2 regions of the Pseudoalteromonas agarivorans genome follow, and region 2 is predicted to be linked to the other one. Evidence: riboswitches for the same ligand, from Rfam matches in the RefSeq annotation. Region 2 holds a riboswitch; the other holds the start of a gene.
What was found. Region 2 has a riboswitch for lysine ahead of dapA (4-hydroxy-tetrahydrodipicolinate synthase). Riboswitches for the same ligand answer to the same signal wherever they lie in the genome.
Positions count from the first base shown of each region.

Region 1 (11,532 bases), on a different contig from region 2:
CAGAGCGTAAAATACCCATTACCGCTATCGGATCGGTTGGCGAAATCAACGCACCAAATAATAAACACCAAATAAACGATAAATTAAATCCCAATAAAGGCACTACTACATATAACGCTGTAGCAATAATCACTGTTGAAATTAGCGTACCCACACACGCTAAAATACCTATGGGTAATTTATAACGTCTTAAGTCACTTACATTAACGTGCAGCGCCCCAGCAAAAAGCAGCATTGAGAGCATGCCATCGAGCAATACATGAGTAAAATTGAGTTGACCAAGTAGGCTTACTTCGTAATCAATAAGTTCATCAAACCCTAAAAAGCCCAAAAATATGGCCACAATAGACACTAAAAGCGAAATAACCATCACCCCAATGGTGGTTGGCAGGCCAATAAACCGATGATTTATATAAGCAAGCAATGCGGTTATAGATAAAAAAATCGCGCTAATTTCAAATATACTCAACGTACTGGTGACATCCATAATCTAGCTCTCTTAAATTTAAAGCCTAATAGGTAGTTTCCACTTTTATGATTTGCACTTTTTAACCGTGCAACGCAAAAAGCCCATGTTAAGAATAAACCTAACATGGGCTTTTTATACACTAGCTTAATTAAAGCATGTTTAGTGCTTTTTTATAGCGCAAGCTCTTCTTTAGCAAGTGTTAAATTATGCGATACCATTGTACTGTTAGACATTTGCGCTGCCTCGTACAAATCAGCAATGGCTGCGGTGTCATTATTTGATTTTAAGCGTGCAACACCTCGGTTACTTAACGCGAATGACGTAAGTTGGCGTACTTTAAATTTAGGGCCGTCTGCATCTTTTAAAAGTGCAATTGCTTTTGTACAAATTGCTTCAGCCTCTGCATAGTTTTTTGACTTAACATTCAGTGCGCAACTATTAAATGACTGCTCAATTGGCTGCGGTGCAGTCGCTTGTTCGATAACCATTAATTTGTAGTCACTTGTATCAGCCATTACAGCAGCTGAGCAAGTTAATAAAGAGCCAAGAGCGATGGTTTTAATAAGTGAGCTTTTCATGATTATGTTCCTGTTGAGTTAGTCGTGCTTGTTGCCGACAATTCAACTTTAGAGAATTAACACAAAACCGACAAACGATTAAAACAAAACCAATAAGTGAAGAAAATTAACTTATAGACTTTAGTCTAATGGAGAATTACTAATTTACGGCAATTGGTATTTATACAATCAGTAACCGAACCCGCTCTTTACTTAGTCCGTTCAAGTAGCTTAACTTTTCCATAACAGCTTCAAACTTAAAGCCTATGTCTGCAGCATCATTTATCCACCAAACCAGCTGTTAAAGCACCAAGTGCTTAGCAAATTTGCGTTTGATTTACTTTGGACCGGTAATAACTATTTGCAAAAAGGTTAGCAAGCCATGGGCTATAACGGCGCGCCCCCTTACTTTTAATTCGTGATTGTCGATTGGAACAAAACTCAAACTTGACGTATTATTCCAAAGTTCCGCGAACACATTTATCACCCAAAACTATAAACTCCCTCGCCCATATGCCATAATCTAAATAATTCATTATTTTAGTAACTTGGCGTGTATTTAAGCGTTTTTAAGTTAACTACTCAGGGTTTTCAGCATGGCATATCAAGAGCAAAATCAAGCAACAATCTACTGGCACGATTATGAAACTTGGGGGGCGAGCCCTCAAAAGGATAAGCCGAGCCAGTTTGCGGGGATTCGTACCGACCTTGATTTAAATATAATTGGCGAGCCGCTTATTGAATATTGTAAGCCGCAAGCGGATTACTTGCCTCACCCTGAGGCATGTTTAATTACCGGTATTACGCCACAAGTGGCGATGCAAAAAGGTTTGGTTGAGGCTGAGTTTATAGCCAAAATTCACGCTGAATTTAGTGCGCCAAACACCTGTGTGGCTGGTTATAACAGTATTCGCTTTGATGACGAAGTAAGCCGTTATAGCTTTTATCGTAACTTTTACGACCCGTACGAGCGCGAATATAAAAACAATAACAGCCGCTGGGATATTATTGATTTAGTACGTGCGTGTTATGCGCTGCGCCCTGAGGGGATTGAATGGCCGTTAAAAGAAGACGGCAGCCCGAGCTTTAAGCTTGAACATTTAACGGTAGCTAATGGCATTGAACACGCCGCTGCTCACGATGCGCTAAGCGATGTAACTGCCACTATTGCACTGGCTAAACTTATAAAAGAAAAACAACCAAAGCTTTATAATTTCTTTTTTGGGCTGCGTAATAAAAAAGCGCTTGGCGAGTTAGTTGATGTATTTAACATGACGCCGCTGGTACATACCTCGTCACGCATTCCAGCCACACAAGGCTGTACTACGTGGGTAGCGCCTATGAGCTTTCATCCGGTAAATAAAAACGCGGTTATTTGTTTTGATTTAACCCAAAGCCCGCAAGTATTGCTTGATTTAAACGTAGAAGAGTTACGTAAACGTTTATACACCAAACGCGTTGATTTAGCCGAGGGTGATTTACCTGTTGGTTTAAAATTGGTGCATTTAAACAAGTGCCCTATTTTAGCGCCTGCTAAAACGTTATTGCCTGAAAACGCAGCCCGTTTAGGCATTGACCGCGAGCAATGCCTCGCTAATTTAGCTATTTTAAAAGCCAATACCGAGCTTCGCGATAAAGTAACTGAGGTGTTTAACGAAAAAGGCGATTACAGCGCGACCACTAACGTTGATTACTTACTTTACGATGGCTTTACAAGCCACGCCGACAAAGCTAAATTTGCGATTATTCGCGATGCTAAACCAGACGAGCTAGCGGGCTTAAATTTAGATTTTGAAGATAAAAAGTTCAATACATTACTGTTTAGATACCGCGCGCGAAACTGGCCTGAAACGCTCAACCAGCAAGAGCTTGACCAATGGCGTCAGTATTGCCAAAACAAGTTAATGCACGGAGAAGATCAACCCTCAATTAGTGCACAAGATTTTATGATCACCCTTGAAAACTTGGCCCATGAGCACGACGACAGCGAAAAAAACCTAACCATTTTAAAGGCTTTGTATAACTACGCGCAAAGCATGTAATTTAGTTTAAGTTTGTGTAGAACACTTTTAAAACGCGATACTTTAGCAATAAAGTGTCGCGTTTTTTGTTTTATATAACTTTACTACTACAAGTAAAGCCAAAAAAATTTTTCACAAAGAGAAGTAAATGAGAAAACATAAAAACATAAACCTTTTTAGATCTATCTCTTCCTCTAAAAGCGAAGTGCATCTTACCCTCTTTGTGAATAAATCGCTTCACGGGCTTTACCCATCACGCCAGCAAGCTTCGCGTCTACAAGTAAAACCCATATCTACACCTTCGCTGTAGACGTCGAGGCAAGCTCACTGACTTCGATGTGATAAATGATAACTACAAGACGTAGAGCTTGCTCACGTGAAAAGCGCAGTTTTTTAAATATAAAATAATCCACAAAGAGAAGCGAATGAGGAAAAAATGAGAAGACATAAAAACATAAACCTTTTTAGATCTATCTCTTCCTCTAAAAGCAAAGCGCCTCTTATCCTCTTTGTGAATAAATTACTTTACGGGCTTTGCCCGTCACGTAAGCAAGCTTCGCATCTACAAGTAAAACCCATATCTACACCAGCGTGGTAGAGGTAGAGCTTGCTCACGCGAAAAGCGCAGCTTTTAAATGCTTAAATAAAACACGACTCACAAAGAGAAGCGAATGAGGAGTAAATGAGAGGGCAAAAAAAATAAACCTTTTTAGATCTATCTATTCCTCTAAAGCGCAACGCCTCTTATCCTCTTTGTGAATAAATCACTTTACGGGCTTTGCCCGTCACGCAAGCTGCGCATCTACAGCGGTATACTCAAAAAGTTATTTTTTGTGCAGTGCTTCAATGCGTGCTAGTAAGCTTGATGTATCGTATCGCCCCCCGCCAAGCGCTTGTACGTCGGCGTAATATTGATCAACCGTTGCAGTCATCGGTAACGTAGCGCCGTTGTTTTTAGCTTCATCAAGCGCGATGCCTAAATCTTTGCGCATCCAATCTACGGCAAAACCAAACTCGTACTCACCTGCCCACATTGTTTTATAGCGGTTTTCCATTTGCCACGAACCCGCAGCCCCTTTTGAAATGGTTTCAATTACTTTTTCACCATCAAGCCCTGCTTGTTTAGCAAAGTGTAAGCCCTCGGCTAAGCCTTGCACTACGCCGGCAATACAAATTTGATTAACCATTTTACATAACTGCCCTGCGCCCACATCGCCTAATAACTGGCTAAAACGGCTATATGCCGCCATTACGGGTTGCACTTTAGTGAAAACAGCTTCGTTACCGCCAGCCATGACTGTAAGCACGCCGTTTTCAGCACCTGCTTGTCCGCCTGATACAGGCGCGTCTATAAAATCGATATTTTGCAAGGCTGCTTTTTCTGCTACTTCACGGGCTACTTCGGCCGATGTAGTAGTATGGTCAACCAAAATGCTATTAACGGCCATCCCCGCTAAAACACCATTTTCACCATAAACAACCGCACGTAAGTCATCATCATTACCTACACACATAAATACAATATCAGCATTCTTAGCAGCTTCTCGCGGCGTGGTAGCAAAACTTCCTGCATACTCATCTACCCAGCTTTGCGCCTTTGCTTGAGTGCGGTTATATACACACACATTAAAGCCCGCTTTTGCTAAATGCCCTGCCATTGGGTAACCCATTACCCCTAAACCTATAAATGCAACATTGATTGACATAAAAGTGCCTTATTTTCCTGCTAACTTAGAAACTATGCCCGATTATGTCAATCGGCTGCTTAAAAAGCGAATTAAGTCTTTATAAATTTCCAACGTAAGGAAATAAGTAGGTAACCATGGATAGTATTTATCAATTTAGTGCCCCTTTGTACAACAGCGAAAGCTTTGCGCTTAGCCAGCTAAAAGGCAAAACAGTACTTATTGTTAATACAGCAAGTAAGTGTAATTTTTCGGTGCAATTAAGTTCGCTAGAAAAGCTCTATCAAGAATATAAAAATAGCGGTTTCACTATTTTAGCGTTTCCGTGTCATCAATTTGGCCAAAACGAGCCGCTTGATAACCTCGCGATTAAAGACTTTTATCAAGGACAATTTGACGTGTCGTTCAAAGTGTTTGGTAAGGTAATGGTAAATGGGCCCGAGGCGCATCCGCTGTTTAATTATTTAAAGTCGCATACCCGTGGTATTTCGCAAAACCGCGCAGTAAAGTGGAACTTCACCAAGTTTTTAATTAACCCACAAGGTCAGCTCGTTGCACGTTATGCTCCGCGGACCAAGCCCGAAACGCTTAAACAGGTCATTGAGGCAAACTTACCTAGCGCACTAAACGCTAATAACTTAAATAACGCAAAAATAATACCCAACTTTAATGCATTAAAAGGCGCTTAATTATTCTAAATCAATAAACGGGTGGTTACTCAAGCATGCTTTATTAAACTAGTTTAAGGTTATGTACAATACCAATCGGCAATAATACTTAATCATTTTTAGGGGCTAAACGTGTCGCTACCTGCGTTAAAAAACTCTCATTTACGACTGCATGGATGCAGAAGGTAGAGCAATGCAGGAGCAATTGCCGAGAACAACTAAATAGCGAATTTTTTGCCTTGCTATCAACACGTTTTTCCATCCTCAAAATAGATCACTTGATTATGCGCATTGGTATAACAGCTAGGCTTTGGAGTAAATAACATGAACATTGCTTTTTTTAGTACGCAAAAATACGAGCAGCCTTTTTTTGAGCGCAGTATTAACAAACACCCGCAAATAGAGATTTGTTACTTTGAGCAAGCACTGAACGAGCAAACAGCACTGCTTGCTAAAGGGTTTGATGCTGTGTGTGTATTTGTAAACGACACAGTTAACGCCCTCGTTATTGAGCACCTTGCTGAGCAAGGAATTAATACTATTTTACTTCGCTGCGCAGGGTTTAATAATGTTGATTTAGTGGCTGCCAAAGCACACAACATTAAGGTATTACGAGTACCCGCATACAGCCCAGAAGCCGTAGCTGAGCACTGTGTTGCACTTATGCTTACCCTTAGCCGTAAAACACATAAAGCCTATAACCGCGTACGCGAAGACAACTTTGATTTAAACGGTTTATTAGGCTTTACCTTACACGGCAAAACAGTTGGCATTATAGGCTGTGGCAAAATTGGCCTTGCCCTTTGTAATATTTTAAATGGCTTTGGCGCGCATGTTTTAGTGTGCGACCCTTATGCAACACCTGGCAATTACACCATCACCGATTTAGATTCGCTGCTTACTCAAAGCGATATAATTTCACTGCACTGCCCCCTGAATGAGCAAACACACCATTTAATAAACGCCGATGCATTTAATAAAATGAAACCTGGGGTAATGCTAATTAACACTTCGCGCGGTGCGCTACTTAATAGTAAAGCGTGTATAAATGCGCTTAAAACTAAAAAGCTAGGGTATTTAGGGCTTGATGTGTACGAGCAGGAGTCGGAGCTATTTTTTAAAAATCATAGCGACGAGATAAACCAAGACGATATATTCTCGCGCTTAGTTAGTTTTAAAAACGTATTAATAACTGGCCACCAAGGCTTTTTTACTCAAGAAGCCCTTAGCGAAATTGCCAATACCACCATACAAAACGCAATAGAAATTAATGAACAGAGACCTTTAACCAATGAGGTTTTATAAAGCAGCGGCCCATTAATTTGCTTTACCCGTTTTGCTATTTACATAACGGGTAAAGCTTAAAATACTTTAGCCAAACGCAACGTTTGCAAAAACAAGAGTCATTAATACTGGGCACACAAAACGAATGTATTGAGCAAACCAGTAATGCGTGCCGGTACTGGCTTTATGAAGCTTATTACCGCGTTTCCACATCCAACCTGCAGTTATAAAATAAAACAGCCCCATAAGTGGCAGTTGGTACTGAGTAAATAGCATGATTACTAAACCAAATAACCACTCAAAGTTTAATATTATTGCACTAGCGCATATTAACACCACTAGGCTAACGGCCCACGTTGCTTTAGTACGATCTACGCGGTGGTTTTCTACTAAAAACGCTACCGGTATTTCTGTGGTAGAAATAGTAGATGTAACCGATGCAATCGACATAAGTACAAAAAACAGTAACCCAATTAGTAAGCCAATTTCGCCCATAGTACTAAAAAGCTCAGGCAAAATAGCAAATATAAGCTGCCCTTCACCTATAAGTTTTCCGCCGCTAAACACCTCTACCCCGTTATGCTGCGCTACATAAATTGCAGGCACTATCAGTAAACCTGCTAAAAATGCCACGCTGGTATCAAGTAGTGCAACGCTTGCAGTTAGTTTTGGCAGGTTTGCATCTGGCTGCAGGTACGAGCCATAAATCATCATGCAGCCAACCCCTAATGAGAGCGAGAAAAAAGCCTGCCCCATTGCAGCAATAATTAAATTTGGGTCAAGCACTTGGCTAAAATTAGGAATTAAATAAGCAGCAAACCCTTCGCTGGCGCCTTCTAAACTGGCTATATAAAAAATTAAGCCTATTAGTAGCACCAACAACAATGGCATTAATCGACGTGACCAAGTTTCAATCCCCGATTTAACCCCTTTTAAAATAATACTGGCGGTTAAAATAAGCATAAGCGGCGTAAATATAAAATTACGCGCCATAGAGTCGCTGTGTAAAAATTCGCTTGCTGCGGTAAAACCAAAAAATGTAGTAATAGGCTCTATGGCGTAAGAGAGCATCCACCCAGCTACAATAGAATAAAAGCTAAGCATAACCACAGCGCCCGCAAGGCCAATATATCCTGCGGCAGCCCCTACTTTTTTGTTGGTATTTTGCCACGCATTACCCAATGCTTTTACTGGGTTTGCTTGCGCTTGGTGGCCTAAATAAAGTTCGGTATAAAGCGCAGGTAGCGCAAGTAAAAATATAACTACAAAGTAAACCAATAAAAATGCACCGCCACCATGGTTGGCCGCCTGCGTAGGAAAACCCCAAATATTACCTAAACCCACTGCTGCGCCTGCAGCGGCTAAAACAAAACCAAAACGGCTTTGAAATCCATCACGCACTTGTGCCATACATCTACAAATTCTGTTATTCTTTGATTATTGTGAATTAAACCATATTTAATGCCAACTGAGTAATAAAATTGCTTTTGGCATAAATAAGCGCTGTTAACCGCTCATAATTACAGCACTCACTTATTTTAAGCGCGTATGACTAACCACTTTTTTAAAAACACCCTAAGTATTGCTCCCTCTTTTTATAGCGATTTATCCCCTAGCAACAATACTATTTTAGTGTTTAATGCCAACACACTTAATGTAGAACACCTTGATTTAACCCAGTACCTAAGCCCATTTGAGCTAAGCGTTATAAATCGCCGTAAACGCATGCAAGCAAAGCAAGAATATGTAGCATCGCGCATATTACTAAAGCAACTTGCAAAGCATACTCAGCCCCAATACGCACACATACCGCTTAATAAAATGAGCACCCACTTTAATGAAGAATGCTCAAAACTGCAGCTCCATATAAACCACACCGTTATAAATACCTGTATTTCGCACTCGCATGGCTTAGTTGGCGTTGCACTTAATGTTACTAAGGCGGAGTTTGGCTTTGATATTGAAAAAATAAACTTAAAACGCCCATTCGAAAAGCTCGCTAAGCATTTTTATCATAAGGCTGAAATTGCCTTAATTACCGCGCCTTTGGCTATAAAAGAGCAAGCCCACCGCTTTTTTAGAATTTGGACCTTAAAAGAGGCACTCGCTAAAGCAACTAGCCGCCCAATAGCGCAATTGCTTAGCCCAAATGTATTTGATGAATTTTCTTTGTTAAACCTAACAGCATCGAGTAACACCATAACGGTTGCCAATGAGGAGTTTGATATAAGCGTGGCGCATAAAAAAAGCACCGACTGGCGGTGCTTTATACTTAATAACTTGGATACTTAATAACTTGGCTTTAAAAGCTTAAGCAGCGCTTTCTAATAAGCGGCTGTGTATTGCTTGTACCACGGTATCTGATTCGCTTTGCTCTACTAAAAAGCATAAGTTGTGCTTACTTGCACCATGACAAATTAATCGAATATTAAACTCTTTTAGTACGTTCATTAGGTTCATTTCGTGCTGGCGTAGCTGTATTTCAGAGCCTATAAGCGCCACTAAGGTTAAGTTGTTTTCAACCGATACATGACAAAATTCGGCCAATTCATCTAAACACGCTTGCTCAAGCTCAGGTCGCGAGGCATTAGGCGCGTTATCGAGCGTAATGGCAACACTAATTTCTGAGGTAGTCACTAAATCTACCGATATATTAAATTCACTTAAAATAGTAAATACACGGGCCAAAAAGCCACTTGCTAATAACATTTCTGGGCTTTTAAGCGTTAGCAATATTTGGTTTTTACGCTGCGTAACGGCACGAATACCTGGCTGCTGCGATTTTTCACGCTCAATCCACGTTCCTCCGCGCTCTGGCTCGCGGCTAGAGCCTACAAATACATTAATATGGCTACGGCTTGCTGGTAAAATAGTTGCAGGGTGCAATACTTTTGCGCCAAATGTCGCCATTTCTGCGGCTTCATCAAAGCTTAAACGGGCAATTGGCGTTGCCTTAGCGCATAAACGCGGGTCGGTGCTAAAAATACCCACTACATCGGTCCAAATGTGTACACTCTTAGCGTTAATAGCCTCTGCTAATAACGCCGCACTGTAGTCAGAGCCACCACGACCAAGCGTTGTGGTTTGGCCAAATTCATCACTACCAATAAACCCTTGTGTAACTATTACTTGCTCATCTAATAACGGAATTAACAGGTCTTTAGCCGCTTGTGCAGTGGCCGCAACATCGGGCGTTGCTTTACCAAATTGGCTGTCGGTTTTAAGCACTTTGCGCACATCAAACCTATCTGCATTTAAGCCTTTTAAGCGCAGCACTTGAGCAAATAAATAAGACGATAAACGTTCGCCAAAGCTAAGCAGCTCATCGTGTTGTTGATCAGTAGTGAGTGTTTCAAGTGCTAACGTTTGAAACGCTTTTAACGTCTCGTTAAAACCTACGGCTAAATCGGCATCAAGCGACAACTCATCTAAAATAGCCTGTTGAATAGCCAATACGCCATCTATGTGTGCTTGGCGCTGCTCTTTACTAAGGTCGGGTTTGCACAGTGCAACTAAGTGGTTAGTTACGCCGGCACTGGCGCTCACAGCTACAATACGTACGCTTTTATCTGCAACAATAATTTCGCTGCAGCGACTCATCGCTTCAAAGTTTGCAACACTGGTTCCGCCAAATTTGGCAACGATGTAATCTGATTTTGCGCCTGATACTGTTTGTGGCACTGATTGGGTAGTCATTTCGTCTCCTTTCGCGGTATCCAAACCGCTAAAAAACAAGAAGAACTTGGCAAAGGAATGCAAATAAGATGTGTCCGCTGCCAGAAGCTCTCCACCTAAGTTGGTGACAGTTTTGGGGATTCAGCCCCATAAACCGAAAAACACGGTTGACGTAACCTTGTTTTCCTCGGCGAGTACTTCCCTCTTTAATGGTTATGGGCGTTCGTCACCTACCATTAAATACCTAAGTATCGCACCTCTTCTGAATGTTGTATTAACCTGTGGCTAATAAAACAAAACCCCACTGTGTAGCGGGGCTTTGAAAGTTATCGTTTAGACGTCTAGCTGTCAAGGTGTTTTAGCTAATATAACGCGAATAATTTAGCCAAGGTTTACATTGCTGGCTACTTTTACAGCGCTTAATGTAACTCGCCTGTACGCCAGCTAAAAAAATGTGTAAATTAAGCCAGTTAATAACGAGTACTTTTTATTATAAAAATATAAAAACTACGCTCTGCTTTAAGTGTAGTTAACTCATTACTAGGATGTATCACCGCATTATGATCCCAGCTAAAAAGCTGCTTAACACCCTTAGCGAACACTGGGGTGTTTTAGAGCTATTATTTAAACGTTTTAAAATGGCCGACTTTAGCCTCAAAGACGTGCAAAACGCCATTAAGCAAAAACAGCCCACGTGGACAAACGAGCGCATATACAAAGAAACAAATCGTTTGCTCAATCAAGACATACTTATTCCATTGGCTAAATCATCCCAGCTTGAAATAAACCGCGCCATTGCCGATTTTGCGACCTTTTTATTACAAGAAGAACACCTAGGTTTAGCACAAGAAATTAGCGTTTTGGTTGATGATTTAGCACGCCTAGGAAACCGATTAGATAATGCCGGCGAAATAGAAGACTATGACGATTTACGCCGCTATAGCCGCATTATGGATGATCGGGTGCGTAAAATAATGAAGCTTTACGCGCACAACGAAAACGCTATTTTAAACATTGTTGAGCAAGCTAAATCTGATCACGCGGTGCAATCTTTGCAAAAGCGCTACAAAGCGGTAATAGAAGCCTTTGACGAATACATAGAGCCGATGCTTGAAATGGTCGATATTCGCGGTGACTTTCATGCCTGTTTTACATTGATTGAGCAGCAAATAA
Region 1 is NZ_JANIGJ010000001.1:200,802-212,333, reverse strand. It holds gene NQT65_RS00920 (cation:proton antiporter) at 1-487, opposite strand, end outside; gene NQT65_RS00915 (hypothetical protein) at 640-1,047, opposite strand; gene sbcB (exodeoxyribonuclease I) at 1,623-3,068, shown strand; gene NQT65_RS00905 (NAD(P)-dependent oxidoreductase) at 3,872-4,753, opposite strand; gene NQT65_RS00900 (glutathione peroxidase) at 4,870-5,421, shown strand; gene NQT65_RS00895 (2-hydroxyacid dehydrogenase) at 5,725-6,705, shown strand; gene NQT65_RS00890 (sodium-dependent transporter) at 6,772-8,094, opposite strand; gene NQT65_RS00885 (4'-phosphopantetheinyl transferase family protein) at 8,233-8,976, shown strand; gene lysC (lysine-sensitive aspartokinase 3) at 8,995-10,380, opposite strand; lysine riboswitch at 10,457-10,629, opposite strand; gene NQT65_RS00875 (MksB family condensin complex protein) at 10,920-11,532, shown strand, end outside.
Region 1: it holds a riboswitch for lysine, as region 2 does, so the genes downstream of both, lysC (lysine-sensitive aspartokinase 3) here and dapA (4-hydroxy-tetrahydrodipicolinate synthase) in region 2, are expected to answer to the same signal.

Region 2 (11,532 bases):
TTATGCCAGTAAACTAGTCGCCCAATATCTTGGCTGTGACTAATAAAGTGGCTACTCACTACACCCGTTGAAGGGTTTATAAAATCGCTCATAACATTAAGGGCCTGTTGACCTTTCAGGATTAAAGTTTGTTCAATCTAGGGGCGATTTAATCGCGGCGCGAGATTTGTAACCTAGTGGGCTAGGTAACTGCTCCTGCGTTACTCTACTGGCTTATATCCATGTAGGCAACAAAGAGTAAATTCCCCCAAGGCAGAACCCTTCGCTCAGTGCATGTTCAATCTCTAAAGGCCCAGCATAAACTAGCTGATGCGATGGGTAAAACAGTTATTTTTTCGCTTGCTTACCAAAGTCGTATTGGCAGTGTTTAAAAGATGGAGTATGGTATTTGCCATAATAATTCCAACCAACTTAATCTTTAATTTTCTAATGTAAAAACCAATGTGCAGGTTAAAGAGTTATTCAGTTGGATTACATGCCGTAGCCTTTATTTTTATTTACGGCAAAACAACAGGAGTATATATGTTTCAAGTAACTACACCGCAGAGCAGCGAAGACTGGCAAGCGTACTATCAATTACGTTGGGAAGTACTACGTGCGCCTTGGAATGAGCCTCGTGGCTCTGAACAAGATGATATGGAACAAGACTCAGAGCATCGCTTTATAAAAAATAACAACGGTGATGTGCTTGGTGTGGCCCGTTTACATTTTAACAACCATGAACAAGCGCAAGTACGTTACATGGCCGTAGCCGAAGGCAACCGTAATCAACATATTGGTAGCCGTTTATTACATGAGCTTGAAAAAATAGCATGGACGCAAAATGCAGGCGAATTAGTGTTATTTGCTCGCGAGCGTGCGCTTGAGTTTTATAAGCGCCACGGCTACGAGCTAAAAGAAAAAGCCCACTTAGCGTATGGCGATGTACAACATTTCAAAATGATTAAGCAAAAGCCTAGTGAGCCGGGTTGGTTTCGCCACCCTGATTGGACGCAAGTACTGCAAAATATTTGGCGTGAATCAATCCCAATTAGTGATGCAATGGGTATAAAAGTAGAAAGTTACACAGATTGGCAGTTTACAACGCGTGCTGATTTAGACGCTAACTTAAACCTACACAACACTATGTTTGCAGGCTCTATATACAGCTTAGCAACCTTAACCGGTTGGGGCGCAACGTACTTAGCGCTTAAAGAGGCAGGGCTTGAGGGCAATATTGTATTAGCCGATGCCACTATAAAATACTTAAAACCACTTAATACCGACCCACGCGGTTGTGTTGATGTGCAAACCTGTAAAGGTAAGCTCAGTGAGCTGGAAACAACAGGCAAAGCAAGCTACGTAGTACCTGTTACTATATTTGATGGCAGCGATGTTGTTGCAGAGTTTGAAGGGGTGTTTGCCGTTAAAAAATAACGAGTAACGCTTTAATAAAAAAGCCAAGCACTTTATAAAAGGGCTTGGCTTTTTTTATGGTGTATTAATAAATTAGAGTAAATCGGTAAGTAATATACCTACACCAATACGCTCTACATCAGCGTTATAATCAATTAGGCTCTCACCGTAACCGTTAAAGTATTGCGCGTAGCCACGTAAACGACCCCAAAGCGGGAATGACCAATCTAGTTGAAGTGCACCACGGTTATCTGAATTTAAATTGTTACGAGTCATAAAGCTAAACTCGTGATCGTGATATCGATACGCCCCGCCAAATTCAAAGTAACCCATGTATTTGTAAATATCTGGATTGTCGTCGCCATCGGCTTCTAATATATTGTCTTTTTCATCCTCAGCAATGCGATACCAAGGTTTAAAGCTAAATACAAAACCGCTCTTTTCCCATATAAAATCGGCGTAAATTCGGTTCCATGAACGAGAGTTTGGCTGGCTGCGGCCATTAGATTGGTGCGAAATACCCAGCGCTATGGCCATTTCGTCGCCCCAAAGTACGTTTTCTTGGTCTAGGTAGTTTACCCAAAATATTTCTGGTTCGTAGTTGGTTTCACGAAACGGAGAAGAAATCTCTGAGTTATAAATTTGCCAATACGACTGCAAGGTAAAGCCAAAAAATATGGCTTGGTCGTCATCTGCAAAATCATCGTACAGTGGCACTTTAATAGAAAGCTGGTATTTAGCCTCTAGGTTATCAAGGGGTTCGCCATTTTCTTCATCTGTTAGCTCGTCAAAGCCATCAAACGGGCGATCGTTAGGGTGCGAGACATACGATAAAGGTAAAATGTAGTTACGTTTATGCGGCGTAATTACGTTACGATTTTTTTTGCTTACCTCTTCGCGAGCCTTGCGTTTATCAAGTGCGGTAAGTTGTTTGTTTTCTTCAAGGGCGGAGCATTTTGTGCGCAGCTCGTCTAAGGTTTGCTTACCATCGCCACCAATTACTTCATTTAAAATACATTGCTTAACTAGCTCTATGTCGTTGTCTTGTTCATTTTTTTTAACCTCTTGTTGGGCAAAAGAGGGTGTGCTAAGTAAAGCCGTAACTGCAATCCAATAACGCCAGCTCATTGTTTATTCCTTTGAGAGTAAGGTAGATTTATAAATTATAACGTGTTTTTACATTTGTAACGGTGAACTTTCACTGAATTTACACTTATTTGATTACCTTACGTTTACACCGTTATCACAGATCAAAAAAAGCGGCATATAGCCGCTTATATTGTAAGTTAGTTAACTTACTCTCACGCAATGAGAAGGGGGAGTTATAGCGCGGTGCGTTATAACTCAAATACGTTAGTAAAAAACTTATAAAGTTCAGTACCTTGGTTTACGCTTGCTGAGGCAAAATGCAAAATAGCAATTGCATCGCAATCAAGGCTTAATGTTTGTAGGGGCTGCTCAGTTAAATAGCGCTCCATGCGCAATATATGGGCTATTGGCTCACCTGCCTTTATGAGTGCGCCTAATGGGGCAACATATTCAACCATGCCGCCAATCGGCGCATAATAAGCAAAGTAGTCACCTAAATGGCACGCATAACGGGTCATCTGCTTAGGTTGATGCGCTGCATCTACTAATACATTTTTATGGTTCAAATAGCTTAAAATGCTGTTTGCATCGTCAAAGGCGGCTGCTAAATCTATTTTTTCTTGGCTGCCTAGCTCTACTGTAAAGGCCTCAACCTGTACATTGAAGTCCCTGCCTTGCGCACTAAGTGCATCACTTAGATGCCACCATGGGCAAAAGCTAGCTTCATCCATTGCGCCATCAAAGTCGCTTGGAATAAGCAGTACGTGTTCAATATTAAAATAACGTGCGCTGTCGCACGCATACGTTGGACAGTACAGATGCTTACTTGAAATAGGCCCCGTGTGTAAGTCGAGCACGATATCGGCTTGATGCGCAAGCTTTTGCAGGTTAAGCGCAATGCGTTTACCGGTATTGAGCAAGTAAGCTGGGCCATTAAGTTTGGCATCTATTTCATCAAGCAGGGCTTTTTTAAAGTTACTTTTTAAAGCTGCATCGTCGTACTGGCTATGCTCGTGTGCAAACTGGGTAACTAAATCACTATTGTAGTGATACATACGGTTCCAGTTAGTGCCAGTAATAGGGTCGAATCGGCCAAGGGTAAATTCCCCTGACTTTTGATTACAACCAATAGGGTTAGCATAAGGTACTAAGGTAATGTCGCCTTTTAAATTGAGCTGTTTTAACTGCTCTAGCAGCTGAAAAATAACCGCGTTACCTTGTACCTCGGCGCCATGCATATTGGCTTGAATATACACGCTTGGCCCGCTGCCATCGCCTTTTAAGCGATACACCGGAATAGTTAGGGGCAAGCCGTTTGCTACTTCCCCTACTATAATGTTTTCTTGGCTAATGGGTGTTGTTATGCTCATGTTTATTACCTTAAGTAGTGACTGGCATCTTCTGCTTGGCGCACACACGTGAACTCGCCATTTTGTAACACGTATTCTGCAGCTAGTTCATGGCATAAAAAATAGGGCATGCTTTCGGTAAAACCATAGGCACCACATTGGCTAAACACCAGCCAGTCTTGCTCGTTTAAATCGCTTGGTAGGGTATGCTCGCCTAAGCAATCAAGGGCAGTACATAATGGGCCATATAAGCTCATTGCTTGTTCTGGCGCTGTTGATTCGCGCAGTAACGCCGCAGGAAAATCTTGGCTTGTAACAGCAGGGCGCAATAAGTGGTTAATACCACCGGTTAAAATAACTTGCTGTTGCCCGTAGTTTTGTTTGCACTCAACGACGGGGTTCGCGTAATGACCGCATTCGCCTACAGCGTAACGGCCAAGCTCCATCCAAAGCTCGTCTACACCCGCATCTTTTTTAATTTTTGCCAGCGCGGTGATTAATCCATCCCACTCAAGTGTTGCATCGTTTGGTGTGTAAGGAATACCTAAACCGCCGCCTAAATCTAAAATTTTAAGGTTTATATTTAAGTTATTAGCCAAGGTGGTAAGCGGTGCAATCATCTGTGACCACAGCTCGCTTAGCTTTTGTGTGCTAAGCATGTTGCCCCACTGAAAAATATGTAGGCCATCAAAATTAAGTGCTGGGTAATCGCCAGTATTGAGCGCTTGCCATTCATCGCAACCAAGCCCAAACGGAGTAAGGCTGTCACCCCCTAGTGGGTTTTTTTCACCTTCTGGCCAGCGTAATTGCACACGCAGTAATACTTGCAGCTGCGTATTTTGCAGCTGCGCTTGCTGGTTTAACCAACGTACTTGATTGAGGCTTTCGGCAACAAAAATACGCACGCCGCGCTCAATAAAGTGTTTAATTTGTTTAGGGCTCTTTGCAGGCCCTGTGTTGAGCACGCGCTGTGAACTAATACCTTGTGCAAGGACTTGTTCAAGCTCACCTTTACTTGCTACGTCAAAGTTAAATCCGGCGCTGTCTAGGCATTGAATAACCTTAGAAAGCGGATTGGCTTTTACCGCATACCAAAGCTTTACATCGGTTTGCGCAACTAAACGGGTAAGGTGTGCGTTTAGTTTGTCTAAGTCGTAAACAAAAAAAGGTGTATCAAGTTGCTGAGTAAGTGTATTTACGGCGGCCTTGATAGGCGTGCTCAAAAAGCTCATTATCGTAAAACCTCTTCTAGCAATAACGATGCATCGCTTTGCTCGTCGCGGTATTTAACAATGAGTGCACACGACATGCTTAGGCCTTGCTCACGAGCCCATTCGTTAGACGCAGGGCGAGAGCCTGGTATTACAATAGCGTACTCTGGAATTGGCTCGCCTTTATCTAGCTGGCGCTCGTTAACACAGTCGTAAACCGGAATAGTGGCAGATAAACGCACACCTGGTGCAAGTACAGCGCCTTTTTTAACCACTACGCCTTCAACAATGACACAACCTGCGCCAATAAACGCATCGTCTTCAACCACGACTGGGCTTGCCCCAATTGGCTCAAGTACACCACCAAGTTGAACAGCTGCGCTTAAATGTACATTTTTACCAACTTGTGCACACGAACCCACTAATGCGTGGCTATCAACCATAGTGCCTTCGTCGATGTATGCGCCAATATTTACGTACGCTGGTGGCATAATAATAGTGCCTTTAGCTACGTAGGCACCGCGGCGAACACTGGTGCCACCTGGTACCATACGCACGCCATCTTCAGTGCTAAATTCTTGTGGTGCAAGGTTGTGCTTATCAACAAACCCGCCTGCAAACTCGGTGTTAGTGCCATTTTTAAAGGCTTCTAAAATGCCTTGTTTTACTTCTACGTTAGCTTCCCATTGGCCGCTTTCGTTTTGTGATGCTGCGCGTACTGCGCCCGATTCTAAATTATTTAGTAGTTCTAACCAGCTCATTATAAAAACCTGTGTTTAATGCCAAGATAAAATGGTGTCGTTTGCAGTGGTAATGCAATCGGTTTGCGTTAACTCAAGATGCGTTAAAGGTGGACGCAACAGTGGGCTATTTAAACGCCCTTGCTGGTGCATTAGCACTTTAACGGGAATAGGGTTTGCTACAGCAAATAGGCTATTGATAGCGCGAGTCCACTGAGCAAATAAATTGGGGTGTTGACCGCTTAGGCTGCGCTTTACAAATTCATGTGTTTGCAAAGGCCATGCATTGGCCGCAACCGAGACTAAGCCTTTTGCACCTGCTTGGGCAAAGTAGGGCATAAGTGCATCGTCGCCACTGTATAGCGCTAAATTAGGCGCGGCTTGTCGGTATGCTTCAAATTGGGTGATGTTGCCACTGGCTTCTTTTAAAGCCCACAGTTTTGGGTGCGCTTTTAAGTTTTCAATGGTTTCGATAGGAATGCTTACACCGCTGCGCCCAGGTACGTTGTACAACATACACGGATGCACGCTTTCGTTTAATAAGCTTTCGTACCAATGTGTTTGACCTACAGCCCCTGGTTTTGCATAAAGAGGCGAGCCTAATAAGTAGCTGTGAATAGGTAATTGGTTACAGTAGCTAACCCATTCTTTTTGTTGGGCCAAATTACTACCACCAACAGCAACCATAAGCGGTACACTGGGTTTTAATTGGCACACGTGCTCAACAATGCCTTGCTGCTCTTTAAGCGTAAGGGCTAAGCCTTCACCTGTGCTACCGAGCAGTAAAATACCGTTGTGTGCCGCTTCTTGTTCGCTAACAAGTGTTGTGAGCGTGTCGTAGTCAACATTACCTTGTTGATCAAACGGCGTAACAAGCGCTGTCCACAGTGCGTAGTCGTCTAAATTGAAGTTGTGAATCATCTCTTACGAACCTATAAGGTGTTCGAGATATTAAGGAGGCTGTATGATGTGAGCCGCATTAACGTCGTTCGAACAGTATTCGAAGAGCGAATGGGCTTAAAATAATAGGGCGCACGGCCTTATTATTTAAGACCAGAAGCTCTCCACCAAACTAATAAGCTGTTTTAAAACAGCTATTGGTGACAGTCGCTAGGATTCAACCTAGACGCCCGAAGTAATTGCTTCGCAAAAGCGTTTACCTCTCGGCGGTATTCCCCTCACATATGCTCACTGGAGTTTGCGCTCCTAACATACGCTACCTGAATAACGCACCTCTTCTAGCCCTTTGTATTTTGTTTAACCGCAAAAGGTTTAACAAAATACAATTTAAATAGGGTAATTGCGGCGATTAAAACATTTTAGCCGTCTAGGTGTCAAGTTGCAGGATACAGATTAGTTCATCGAAAATGTGGGTGGTTACGTATTGGCTGCTTTTCTCGTAAACTAACCCTATGAGTAGTGATGAGGTATTTAATAAGTATGGAAAAATTTAGCGATATTTATAAGCGAGCAGTAGAGCGAAAAGGCTCTGAAAAAATGCTTAAGTTATTACTCGCAAAACCCTTATCTAAAAAAGCATTAAGCGCATTAAGTGACGACGACTGGCTTGAAGAGTTTACCCGTAAAGTATTTCAAAGCGGGTTTTACTGGTCGGTAATAAACAGTAAATGGCCAGGTTTTAGAGAGGTTTTTTGGCAGTTTAATGTTGATAAATTACTTATGATGCCGCCCGATATGCTCGAGCAAAAAGCAACTGATGAGCGCATTATTCGTAATTATAAAAAAGTAAAAACAATTCCTGAAAATGCCTACATGATCCACGAAATAGCTCAGCAACATGGCAGTTTTAGCCAGTTTGTAGCTAACTGGCCAAGCGATGACATTATTGGTTTATGGGCATATTTAAAAAAACAGGGTGCTCGGTTGGGCGGCAATACAGGCCCGTATGCCTTAAGAGCGCTTGGTAAAGATACTTTTTTACTTTCGCGAGATGTAGAAAGTTACCTAAGAGCGCACAAAATTATCGATGGCGGCCTGCAAACTAAAAAATCGCTCACTGCCGCACAGGCGTTTTTTAACGAAATGCAAAAGCAAAGTGGTTTGAGCCTGCAAGAACTTAGCTTAATTGTCGCTTACAGCGTGGGCGACAATCGCGTAGGCATAAGCCAACAAACAGAGGATTAACCATGAAACTAGTGCCAAGATACACAGACATAGCAGATAACTTCGCAATAGAGGATCAACCTTCAAGCGTTGCAGCTGCGCAATTACTTTTGTGGAACGAAGCGTTAGCACAGCAGTTTAATATAGATGTTGAGCCTGCGCTGCGCGCCAGTACTTTTGCTGGTAACGAGCCACAACCGGTAAATGCTGTAGCGCTTGGCTATTCTGGGCATCAGTTTGGGCACTTTTCGCCGCGCTTGGGTGATGGGCGAGCGCACTTACTGGGTGCTATCAGCGATGATAAAAATCAGCTGTGGGATATTCAGTTAAAGGGCTCAGGCGCCACGCCTTTTTCAAGAGGAGGCGATGGACGATGTGCACTAGGCCCCGCTATTCGCGAGTATATTATGAGCGAAGCTATGCACGGCTTAGGGATTAAAACCACGCGGTGTTTGGCTGTTGTCGGCACAGGTGAAGCTGTTTATCGTAATCCGCCGCAACCAGGCGCAATTGTTACCCGCTTAGCAAGTAGCCATATTCGCGTTGGCTCGTTTCAGTATTTAGCAACTCAAGGTGATGTAGAGGGATTAAAAAAATTAGCTGATGTAGCCATTGAGCGTCATTACCCAAGTATTCAATCAACAGGGGCTCAGCGCTATTTAGATTTTTTAGCAGCCGTTATAAATAGTCAGCTAGCGCTGGTTATTAGCTGGATGCGAGTAGGCTTTATTCATGGCGTTATGAATACTGATAATACCTTGATAAGCGGCGAAACTATCGACTACGGCCCGTGTGCAATGATGAATACCTTTGATTTTGATACCGTGTTTAGCTCAATTGATAAGCAAGGTCGCTATGCCTACGGTAATCAGCCAAATATTGTAAGTTGGAACTGCGCGCGTTTAGCCGAGAGCCTAATCCCGCTAATAGATGAAGATGACGAACAAGCTGTAAGTTTAATGACGCCGCTAATTAATCAGTTTTCTACGTTATTTAACGAGCAATATAATCAAATGTGGGCACAAAAATTAGGCTTAGCAGGTTATAACGAAGACGATGTAGAGCTTGTAAGTAAGTTATTATTGTTATTTCAAGAGCATAAGCTCGATTATACCAACACCTTTGATGCCCTAACCGAGTCACTAAAGGGTGGGAAAGTGCCAGATGAATTAACGCAATGGGCCATGTTATGGCAAAAAAGATGTGATGAAAACAGCTATAACCTAATGAGAGCGGCTAACCCAAGGGTTATACCGCGTAATCACATCGTCGAAGAAATACTTGCGCAATATAATCAACACGGCGAGAGCGAGCTGTTAAGCGACTTCTTAGCGGTGATGAGTAACCCATATGATAAAACAGCTAATTTAGCCCGCTTTCAAGAGACAGGTAAAGATGACAAGGGCTATCAAACTTTTTGCGGTACTTAAGTATTGTAATTAATTGTAAGTTTTTGATTATAAATAGTCATTTTTAAATAATGCAGTGTACAATGATTGAGCAGTTACACACTCGGTGCTATTGTGCGCATTCATAAAAAGTAACTATTTATAAATTACCATAATTTATTAATTGCAGATTAGGTAAAAATTTTTACTTAACCTACAATTGGTGGTTGGAATGCCTGTAGATCGTTGAAAAAATTTATAAACTTTATTTTTCGTTAAGTATCGATTAACAAAAGCTCGGGTAGTGTGTACAAAACTGGTTGAGCTAGTATTGATTAGCTACAATTTTCTAAGTTGTTAAAATGGGAAGAAAACAATGAAATTAAAATCACTTACAATTGCAATTGCGTTAGCTGCAACTAGCGCGTCTACATTCGCTGCCGATAAAGAAGAAGGTTTCTACATTGGTGCATTTGGTGACTACTATGATGCGTCATGGGAAAACATGCGCGCTCAAGCTGGCCTTGACGTAAACGAGTCAACTGGTTGGGGTGTAGAAGCAGGTTACCGTTTCAGCGATTACTGGAGCGCACGCCTTGAGTATGCAGATATGGACTTTAACGCGTTCGATAAAGCTGCGGGCAATCGTAATAATATCGACGGCGAGCGTTACGGTATTGATGCGCTTTACCACCTTGACGGCGGCCCTTTCTACGGTCTATTCGGTATTAAAGAAATGGACGTAGTAGATGACAACACATTCTTAAACGCAGGTGTTGGTTACCAACACTTTATTACTGATGGCTTTTTCGTAAACGCTGAAACTGCGGTATACCAAGGTCTTGATAAAGGTTACACAGATGTAGGTGCTAAAATTGGTATTAACTACTTATTTGGCCAAAACTCTATGCCTGCACAGCCTGTAGAGCCAGCGCCTACAGCAGTAGTAGAAGTACCTGTAGAACCTAAAGACAGCGACAACGACAACATCCTAGATAAAGATGATAAATGTCCTAACACGCCAATGACAGACGCTGTGGATGGCGATGGCTGTACTTTATACGAAGACCGTGAAGTAACAACAAGCTTATTAGTTACTTTCCCACATGATTCTGCACAAGTTGGTCAACGTTACTTTGACGACATTGCATCAGTATCTGAGTTCTTAAAAGAGCACGAAGATACAACTGTACTACTTGAAGGCCACGCGTCAGCGGTAGGTAACGCAAACTACAACAAGATGCTTTCTAAAAAGCGTGCTGATGATGTAGCACAAGAGCTAATTAAAGATGGCATTGCTGAAGATCGCATTACAACTGTTGGCCTAGGTGAAGAACGTCTTAAAAACACAGCTAACACGAAAGAAGCTCACGCTGAAAACCGTCGTGTAGAAGCACATGTAAAATCTATTGAACGTGTAAAAGTTAAGCGTTAATAGTTACTTACTTTATTTTAAAAACCCAGCTTAGTGCTGGGTTTTTTTATGCCTTTAAAACAGCATATGCAGTATTAGCCTGATTAAACAAGAATGATTATTACTTAATAAACATTCACGAAAATAGAATTTATGCTTACCACTATTCATAATATTTATAGTCGGTATAATCAGTTGCTTAGCTGGATGGATTTTCATCTATACATAAAAGCTTTATAATCCCGCGTTAGAATACTATAAGTATTGGGTTACTTTTTTTGCGCATGATGCGCTACCGAATACTTTCACGTCACCAAGAGGGCAATATTGTGCTACAAGAATATCGTAAACACGTAGAAGAACGTGCCGCGTTAGGTATCGTACCAGCGCCATTAGATGCTCAGCAAACGGCTGATCTTATTGAACTAATTAAAAACCCACCAGCGGGTGAAGAAGAGTTCATCTTAGATTTACTAATCAACCGCGTACCACCAGGCGTTGATGATGCAGCATACATCAAAGCAGGCTTTTTAGCGGCAGTTGCTAAAGGCGAAGCACAATCTCCATTAGTATCTAAAGAAAAAGCAGCAGAATTATTAGGTACAATGTTAGGTGGTTACAACATCGCCCCAATGATTGAGCTACTTGATGACGAAACACTTGCGCCTATCGCTGTAAAAGGCCTATCAAACACATTATTAATGTTTGATGCATTTTACGACGTAGAAGAAAAAGCAAAAGCAGGCAACGAGCACGCTAAAAAGATTATTCAATCTTGGGCAGACGCTGAATGGTTTACTAACAAGCCAGCTGTTGCTGAAA
Region 2 is NZ_JANIGJ010000009.1:62,651-74,182, forward strand. It holds gene NQT65_RS15935 (spermidine synthase) at 1-92, opposite strand, end outside; gene NQT65_RS15940 (bifunctional GNAT family N-acetyltransferase/hotdog fold thioesterase) at 523-1,416, shown strand; gene NQT65_RS15945 (phospholipase A) at 1,489-2,523, opposite strand; gene NQT65_RS15950 (succinylglutamate desuccinylase/aspartoacylase family protein) at 2,733-3,854, opposite strand; gene NQT65_RS15955 (PLP-dependent decarboxylase) at 3,860-5,065, opposite strand; gene NQT65_RS15960 (2,3,4,5-tetrahydropyridine-2,6-dicarboxylate N-succinyltransferase) at 5,065-5,805, opposite strand; gene dapA (4-hydroxy-tetrahydrodipicolinate synthase) at 5,821-6,705, opposite strand; lysine riboswitch at 6,834-7,030, opposite strand; gene NQT65_RS15970 (DNA-3-methyladenine glycosylase I) at 7,225-7,929, shown strand; gene NQT65_RS15975 (protein adenylyltransferase SelO) at 7,932-9,338, shown strand; gene NQT65_RS15980 (OmpA family protein) at 9,673-10,731, shown strand; gene acnB (bifunctional aconitate hydratase 2/2-methylisocitrate dehydratase) at 11,040-11,532, shown strand, end outside.